One region of the Streptomyces sp. NPDC040622 genome, then DNA from elsewhere that is predicted to be linked to it. Evidence: riboswitches for the same ligand, from Rfam matches in the RefSeq annotation. Region 1 holds a riboswitch; the other holds the start of a gene.
The links. A riboswitch is a leader RNA that binds a small molecule or an ion and turns the genes downstream of it on or off. The one in region 1 is predicted to bind cyclic di-AMP.
Positions count from the first base shown of each region.

Region 2: linked by a shared signal. The riboswitch ahead of ACZ592_RS20040 (transglycosylase family protein) and the one ahead of ACZ592_RS03550 (C40 family peptidase) in region 1 are both predicted to bind cyclic di-AMP.

Region 1 covers NZ_JBVIXD010000001.1:809,436-813,639, forward strand. Annotated here, with positions in the region: gene ACZ592_RS03535 (ATP-binding protein) at 1-310, shown strand, start outside; gene ACZ592_RS03540 (LysR family transcriptional regulator) at 348-1,265, opposite strand; gene ACZ592_RS03545 (LysE family translocator) at 1,349-1,966, shown strand; gene ACZ592_RS03550 (C40 family peptidase) at 2,051-2,524, opposite strand; cyclic di-AMP (ydaO/yuaA leader) riboswitch at 2,528-2,704, opposite strand; gene ACZ592_RS03555 (hypothetical protein) at 3,094-3,402, opposite strand; gene ACZ592_RS03560 (ATP-dependent Clp protease proteolytic subunit) at 3,410-4,045, opposite strand.
Region 2 covers NZ_JBVIXD010000006.1:516,246-520,449, forward strand. Annotated here, with positions in the region: gene ACZ592_RS20030 (cytochrome P450 family protein) at 1-758, shown strand, start outside; gene ACZ592_RS20035 (transglycosylase family protein) at 878-1,927, shown strand; cyclic di-AMP (ydaO/yuaA leader) riboswitch at 2,122-2,324, shown strand; gene ACZ592_RS20040 (transglycosylase family protein) at 2,329-3,042, shown strand; gene eno (phosphopyruvate hydratase) at 3,373-4,204, shown strand, end outside.

The sequences.
Region 1 (4,204 bases):
CTCCGAACTCGCCACCAACGCCGTGCAGCACACCCTGGGCCAGTCGCCCACCTTCACCGTGGACGTCGAGCTCGACCGGGACGAACAGCTGCGGATCGGGGTCACCGACAGCCATCCGCGCTACCCCAAGCGGCTGCCCGCCGCCGTCCAGCAGGACAACGGCCGAGGGATGGTGATCATCCGCTGGCTGACGGCGGAGTGCGGCGGCCGGCTCTCGGTCAGCCCCACCGACGAGGGCGGCAAGACCGTGTGGATCGCGCTGCCGTGGAAGGCGCCCGTCCGGCGCAGGCACCGCGACGCCGCCCACTGACCGGCCCGCGGCCGCTCGACGGCGTGGCGGCCGCCGGTCAGACCGCGTTCGCCGAGCGCCCGAAGGCCCCGCGCAGCAGCGCCCTGAAGGAGTCCGCGGCGGCGCCCGACTCTCCGGTGCGGTGCACGACGGAGATGGTGCGCCGCAGGTCGCCGGGTTCCAGGAGACGCATTCCGACCGGCGTCGCGGCGGTACGGGCCACCATCTCCGGCACGACGGCGACGCCGAGACCCGCGCTGACCAGCGCGCAGACCAGGGCGTAGCCCGGCGTCTCGACCAGCACCGCGGGTGTCGCCCCGGCCCGTGCGAGGGCTCGCTCCACGGCGTGCCGGGGCGGGTGTTCCGGGGCCATGCTGATCAGCGGCTGCCCGGCGAGAGAGGCGAGCGGCAGCCGTGACGTGCCGCTGGTGAGGGCGTGCCCCGGCTGGGTCACCAGGACCAGTTCCTCGACCAGGACGGGCTCGGCCGACACGGTGGCGGGCAGCGGCACCGGGTCGGCGGGCTCATACGTGTGGGTGAGGGCCAGGTCGACGTCGCCGGCCGCCACGGCCGCGACGCCGAGCGGCGGTTCGTGCGTCGTCACCGTCAACTCGACGTCGGGGTGGGTCCTGCGGAACGACGACAGCACAGGGGGCAGCAGATGGATGCCGGCCGTCTGGAAGGTGCTCACGCGCAGCCGCCCGCCGGAGAGCCCGGTGAGGCGGGCCAGTTCGTGCCGGGCCCGTTCCATCTCGTCGAGCACCCGGCGGGCGTGGCCCAGGAGGAGTTCGCCCGCGCCGGTCAGCCGGGCCCCGCGGTGGTGGCGGACGAGCAGGGAGGTGCCCGCCTCCCGCTCCAGCTTGGCCAGCTGCTGCGAGAGCGCGGGGACGGTGTAGCCGAGCCGTTCGGCTGCCCGGGTGATCGAACCCGCCTCGGAGACCGCGACGAGTGCGGCGAGCCGCGTGGGGTCGTACATGGCCACTCCCTAAACGCCTGCTTAAGGCAGACCCAGGATATTCCACATACCTGCTGAAGGCCCGCTGCGGGCAGTCTTGGCGCATGGACGCACAACTGGTCGCCTTCACCGGTGTCGCCGCGGGCATGGTCGCCGTGCCGGGCGCCGACTTCACCGTCGTCGTACGCAACGCCCTGGTCTCGCGGCGGGCCGGCATCGCCTGCGCCGTCGGCGTCGCGGGCGGGCTTCTGGTGCACACCGCGCTGGCGGTCGCGGGCGTCGCCGCGGTGCTCGCGGCCGTGCCCGCGCTCTTCCGGGCGCTGCAGATCGTCGGGGCCGGGTACGTGCTCTACCTCGCGTTCCGCGCGCTGCGTTCGGCGGCCCGGCCCCGTGCCCCGGAGGGGGAAGGGCCGGCCGTGCGCGGCGGCGGCCTGCGCGAGGGCTTCCTGACCAACGCCCTGAACCCCAAGGCGTCGATCACGTTCCTGAGCGTGCTGCCGCAGTTCGTGCCCGACGGGAGCCCCGCGATGCCCAGGACGCTGTTGCTCGCGGCGATCGTGGTGGCGTTCGCCCTGCTGTGGTTCCCGGTGGTGGCGCTCCTGGTGGACCGGCTCGGCACGTGGCTGCGCAGGCCGCGTACCGCCCGCGCCGTCGAGGCCGTCACCGGCACCGCGCTCGCCGCGCTGGGCCTGGTGCTCCTCCTCGAGCCGCTCCTGGTCTGAGTCCGCCGTGCGCACGGTCGGCGCGCGCGGGCCCCGGCACCTTGTCGGTGCCCGGCGCGCGCCGACCGCCCGGCGGCGGCAGGGTCAGCGGACCCGGCCGTACCAGACGCTCTTGGACCAGATCTTCTCCAGGCGGACCACGGCCCCGGTCTTGGGGGCGTGCCAGATGCGGTTGTTACCCGCGTAGATCCCGACGTGGTACACGTTCCGGCCGGAGTGGAAGAACACCAGGTCGCCGCGGGTCCGCTGGGACCTGGAGATGTGCTTGGTCTTGTTGTACTGGGCGCCGGCGGTGCGGGGCAGCTTCTTGCCCGTCTTCTTGAACGAGTAGAGCGTCAGCCCCGAGCAGTCGAACCGGTTGGGGCCCGCGGCGCCGTAGCGGTACGCGGAGCCCTTCTTGGACGCCGCGACGCCCAGCGCCTTCGTCCCGTGGGTGGCCGCCTCGGCCTGTGACGTGAGCCCGGGGGCCACGACGGTGCCGCCAACGACGGCGAGCGTGAGGACCGATGCGGCGCCGGTCCTGGTGAGCAGCGACGGAACGTGATTCAGCGCGGTCATGCGCAACCCTTCGTCAGCCGCCTGTGAAAGATGACCTGTCGGGTTCGGGCAGGCGAAGATGCCCGGCCGCGTGGTGCTCTGCGGCTTCACCCCAAGGGCGTCGCCCGGACTGTCCGGACGGGCCCGTCGTACCTGGGTCCTCCACTCCTGCCGTTGCACAGATGTCGACCGGTCATCCGGGTGGCGGCAGGACTCGGCGTCCGCCCGGACCGCCCCGCCGCTGTGGCGGGGGCTTGTCGTCGGAAGGGATCTTGACCCGAGATGGGCTCGAAAACCGAGCCGAAACGGCGTTTTGTGAGGCTCCTCACGACTGACCTGTTCAGGTGGACAGTGCCGAATTGGGGTCGCGGCCCCCGGGTCTGACGACGGCTCGACCAGCAGCGGAATGCCTGATTCCGCCCGAGTCGTGCGCGCTCCGCGCAAGTTGCGACCGTGCGGTTACGGACTCCTGGCTACGCCGTCCGAGGTAGCCCGACTGGTCCGTTTCGAAGGGGGCCCGGACGTTTCGGTGGCGGGAACCGGGCGGCCGGGGGGGCGGGGAGAGTGGTGAAGGGGCGGCGCGGGAGTATTCAGGTGCCCGGTGGGGGCGGCACGGCGACGCGCCCGGTCCGGCGTTCGCCGTCGAGGACACGCAACGCCCGGGCGAGCGTGGGCGCGTGCACCTCGCTCTCGCCCCGCCGGTGCATCAGGGCGAGGGCGTCCCGCAGCGCGGTCGCCCGGCCGACCAGGGCCTGAGCGGCGCGGAGCCCGCCGTAGGTGTGCTCCGCGCGGGCCGGATTGATGCGGCCGAGCAGGTCGACGACGTCGAGATAGCGGTCGATCAGCTCGGCCTCGGCCCGTGTGAGGGCCGGCAGGGGCGGCAGTTCGGGCGGCGGCATCGGCGGGTCACCTCGGATCGCGCGCGGCGAGCGAGGACTTGCGGCTCGGGATGATCCGGTCGACGAGCCCGTACTCCAGCGCCGCGGGAGCGTCGAGGATCTTGTCCCGCTCGATGTCCGCGGTGATCCGCTCCGTGCTCCGCCCGGTGTGCCGTGCGAGCAGTTCCTCCAGGAGCTGCCGGGTGCGCAGGATCTCGTCGGCCTGGATCGCCAGGTCGGAGGCCTGGCCCTGGATCGGCTCGGCGACCGCGGGCTGGTGGATCAGCACGCGCGCGCCGGGCAGCGCGAACCGCTTGCCGGGGGTGCCCGCGGCGAGCAGCACGGCGGCGGCCGACGCGGCCTGGCCGAGACAGATCGTCTCCACGTCGCAGCTGACGAACCGCATGGTGTCGTAGATCGCGGTCATCGCGCTGAACGAGCCGCCGGGGGAGTTGATGTACAGCGAGATGTCGCGGTCCGGCGCCTGGTACTCGAGGTGCATGAACTGCGCCATCACGTCGTTCGCCGAGGTGTCGTCGACGGGGGTGCCGAGGAAGACGATCCGCTCTTCCAGGAGCTTGGAGTACGGATCCATCGTCCGCGCCCCCGAACTGGTGCGTTCGGTGAACTGGGGCAGGACGTAGCGGGCGGACGGACGGTTCATGGCACGCCTCTCTTCTCCCGGTCGCGGTGCGGTCGGGGCTCTGTAAAAAATGTACAGTACGTACGTCCTGTACGGAGAAAGGGCGGGTGGGGGAGAGTGGGAAGGTGACTCGCCGGGGTGCCGCCGCTCTTCCCGCAGGCCGGCCCTCCTCCTCTCGGA
Region 2 (4,204 bases), on a different contig from region 1:
TCCGGCACGGGGGCGGGCCGCGCGGCGGTGTCGCCCGGTCGGTGAAGAAGATGCGGAACTACCTCGCCGAGCTGATCCACCGCAAGCGCGAGGACCTGGGCGACGACCTGATCTCCGGCCTGATCCGGGCCTCGGACCACGGCGAGCACCTCACCGAGAACGAAGCCGCGGCGATGTGTTTCGTGCTGCTCTTCGCCGGTTTCGAGACGACCGTGAACCTGATCGGCAACGGCATCTACGCCCTGCTTCGCCACCCCAACCAGCGTGCCCGCCTGCAGGAGTCCCTCGCCGCGGGGGACACCGCCCTCCTGGAGACGGGCATCGAGGAACTGCTCCGCTACGACGGTCCGGTCGAGCTCGCCACCTGGCGCTTCGCGACCGAGCCGCTGACCATCGGCGGGCAGGACATCGCGGACGGCGACCCCGTCCTCGTCGTGCTCGCCGCCGCCGACCGCGACCCCGAGCGGTTCGAGAGCCCCGACACGCTCGACCTCTCCCGCAGGGACAATCCGCACCTCGGGTACGGGCACGGCATCCACTACTGCCTGGGCGCCCCGCTGGCCCGCCTGGAGGGCAGGACCGCGCTCGCGACGCTGCTGCGCCGCCTTCCCGACCTGCAACTGGCGGTGGAACCGGACGATTTGCGGTGGCGTGGCGGGCTGATCATGCGCGGACTGCGCACCCTGCCCGTGGAGTTCACGACCGCACAGGAAAAGGCGCCGGAGGACGTCCTGACTGACGGCTCGTCAGGACTGTGACTTTCACGTGATCTCCGCTGCATCGACTTGTGACAAGCGTTCGACTGCGGCTACGTTCACGACGACTTGGGCGCCCCCGGCGCCCCGGTAGTCGCAGCAGTCTCCCGAAAGGCAACCGCATGCTCTCCGGCAATGGTCGTCACCGACGCCCCCGCCAAGCCCCGGCCATCATCGTCGCGGCAGGAGTCACCGGATCCGCCATCGCCATCCCGCTGCTCGGCGCCACCAGCGCCAGCGCCGCCGACACGGCGACGTGGGACAAGCTCGCCGAGTGCGAGAGCGGCGGCGCGTGGAGCGCCAACCCCGGCAACGGGTACTACGGGGGGCTCCAGCTCTCCCAGGAGACGTGGGAGGGCTACGGCGGCCTCGCCTACGCGCCGAGCGCCGACGAGGCCTCCAAGTCCCAGCAGATCGCCGTCGCCGAGAAGGTCCTCGACGACCGGGGCACCCAGGCGTGGCCGAGCTGCGCCCCGATCGCCGGGCTCACCGACGGCGGCGCGGCGGCCGACGTGGACCCGGGCGGTCCCGTGACGCCGGAGCCCACCGGCCCGTCCGGCGACGCGGCGGACTCCAAGGGGGCCGACGGCAAGGGCTCGAAGGGCTCCGGGGACGCCGAGGACTCGGCGGACTCCGGGAAGGCGGACGAGCCCTCCGGTGACGCGGGCGACGCCTCCCGAGACAAGAATCACGACCGGTCCGGCACGTCCGACGAGGCTGGCGGGTCCGACAGATCGGCTGAAAAGGGCGACAAGGGCAACAAGGCCGACAAGGACCACGCGGCCGACGAGGGTGACGGCGACAAGTCCGGGGAGAAGGGCACCACTTCGCCCGCGCCCGACGACCCGACCGCTCCCGCCGACGACGCTGAGGCCGACGGCACGGCCGGGGGTGCCGCCGGCTCCGCGGGGCGTCACCGCGGCGGCAGCGCGGACGAGGCCGAGGGCGCGGACAGCCGTTCCGGACGGCACGCCTCGCGCGGCGAGGAGCGCTCCGGCGGGGCGGCCGACGGGACGTACACGGTGCGCTCCGGGGACAACCTCTCGGTCATCGCGGACGACCTCGACGTCGACGGCGGATGGCACGAGCTGTACAGCGAGAACAAGAAGACCGTCGGGGGCGACCCGGACCTCATCCTCCCCGGTCAGAGCCTCGATCTGGGCGAAAAGTAACGGAAGTTGACGAAGAGTCGGCGGGGGACTTCGTGCTAAATGTCTGATTTGGCGCGAGTGAGAGATGGGTCTCAGAAGCCCTGATCGTCTTTGAAATTCCGTGGAGCGCGTGTCTACGGTCGTGACCGCTCGCCACTGGTGGGCCCCGCCGGTCGGTACGCCGAATCCTGCCAACGGCCGGACGGGAACAGTCGTCGCTTCGAGCGCCGTAGGCAGGAGCGGGGGACCCAAGGTTTGTGCCGGGTCCGTCCGTTGAGCGGCCACCAGCCGAGAGGCAGGGAGGCCGGGAGACGGACGGGAACGGCTAGGGGTGAAGTCGCACTCAAGGAAGTGCGGCCGGGCAACCACATCGGCCCGAACCCGACAGCTCACCTCGCAGGCGTCGGTGAGGGGATCAACGCATGCTGTTTTCCAGCAAGGGCAAGCACCGTCGTCCGTCCAAGACCACCCGTGTCGTCACGCTCGCCGGTGTCACCGGTGCGGCCGTGGCCGCCCCGCTGATGGCGGCCGGCTCCGCCTCCGCCGCCACCGCCTCCGAGTGGGACGCCGTCGCCCAGTGCGAGTCCGGCGGCAACTGGTCCATCAACACCGGCAACGGTTTCCAGGGCGGCCTGCAGTTCTCGCCGTCCACCTGGGCCGGTTACGGCGGCACGAAGTACGCGCCCAGCGCCGACAAGGCCACCAAGGCCCAGCAGATCGAGATCGGCGAGAAGGTCCTCGCGGGCCAGGGCAAGGGTGCCTGGCCGAGCTGTGGCGTCGGCCTCTCGGGCGCCTCGCCCAGCAGCGGTGGCGCGCAGGAGCAGGCTCCCAAGCAGGAGACCAAGCCCCAGCCGCAGCAGACGCAGCAGCAGGCCCAGCCGCAGCAGCAGCAGCAGGCGCAGCCGGCCCCGAAGCCGCAGCCGCAGACCGAGTCGAAGAAGACCGTCGAGACCCCGACCGGCAAGACGGTCAAGAAGGGCGACGGCGAGTACAAGGTCAAGACGGGCGACACCCTGTCCAAGATCGCCGACGCGAAGAACGTCAAGGGCGGCTGGCACAAGGTCTACAAGCTCAACGGCGACATCATCGACAACGCCGACATGATCTACCCGGGCCAGCAGCTGCACCTCAGCTGAGCCGGCCCCCGAAGCGGTACCCGGCCGTGCCTCGGCGGACGCACGGCCGCCCCCGTCCCCACGGGCTCCCCGCCCCGGTGCGCGTATCCCCCGTACGCACCGGGGCGGGGCCATGTCCGCACCCGGAGCCGCGGGGGCGCCGCGGCCGTGTTCGCCCCTAGCGAGCTACCGACCAGTAGAAACACGGGCTTCCGTCCCGTTTCCCAGGTATTTGGGCCTTCGCGCGTCCCACGGGACGGGCGGTCGGCTGGCCGAAGCCCCGGAGCCGGTTAGGCTCAGGAGGCGCAGGGCCGAAGCGGCCCGTGTAAATGAGTCACATCCCAGAAGGAGATGCTCGTGCCGTCCATCGACGTCGTCGTAGCCCGGGAAATCCTGGACTCCCGAGGCAACCCCACGGTCGAGGTCGAGGTCGGCCTCGACGACGGCAGCACCGGTCGTGCCGCCGTTCCGTCCGGAGCCTCCACCGGTGCCTTCGAGGCCATCGAGCTCCGTGACGGTGACCCCAACCGTTACCAGGGCAAGGGTGTCGAGAAGGCCGTCCTCGCCGTCATCGAGCAGATCGGCCCGGAGCTCGTCGGCTACGACGCCACCGAGCAGCGCCTGATCGACCAGGCCATGTTCGACCTGGACGCCACCGACAACAAGGGCTCGCTCGGCGCCAACGCCATCCTCGGCGTCTCGCTCGCCGTCGCGCACGCCGCCTCCGAGGCCAGCGACCTGCCGCTGTTCCGCTACCTCGGCGGCCCGAACGCGCACCTGCTGCCCGTCCCGATGATGAACATCCTGAACGGCGGGTCGCACGCCGACTCGAACGTCGACATCCAGGAGTTCATGATCGCGCCGATCGGCGCCGAGTCCTTCTCCGAGGCCCTGCGCTGGGGCACCGAGGTCTACCACACCCTCAAGAAGGTCCTGAAGGACAAGGGCCTCTCCACGGGTCTCGGCGACGAGGGCGGCTTCGCCCCCAACCTGGACTCCAACCGCGCCGCGCTCGACCTCATCCTCGAGGCCGTCAAGCAGGCCGGCTACGTCCCCGGTGAGCAGATCGCCCTCGCCCTCGACGTCGCCGCGTCCGAGTTCTACAAGGACGGCAAGTACCAGTTCGAGGGCAAGGAGCGCTCTGCCGCCGAGATGACGGAGTACTACGAGGAGCTCGTCGCCT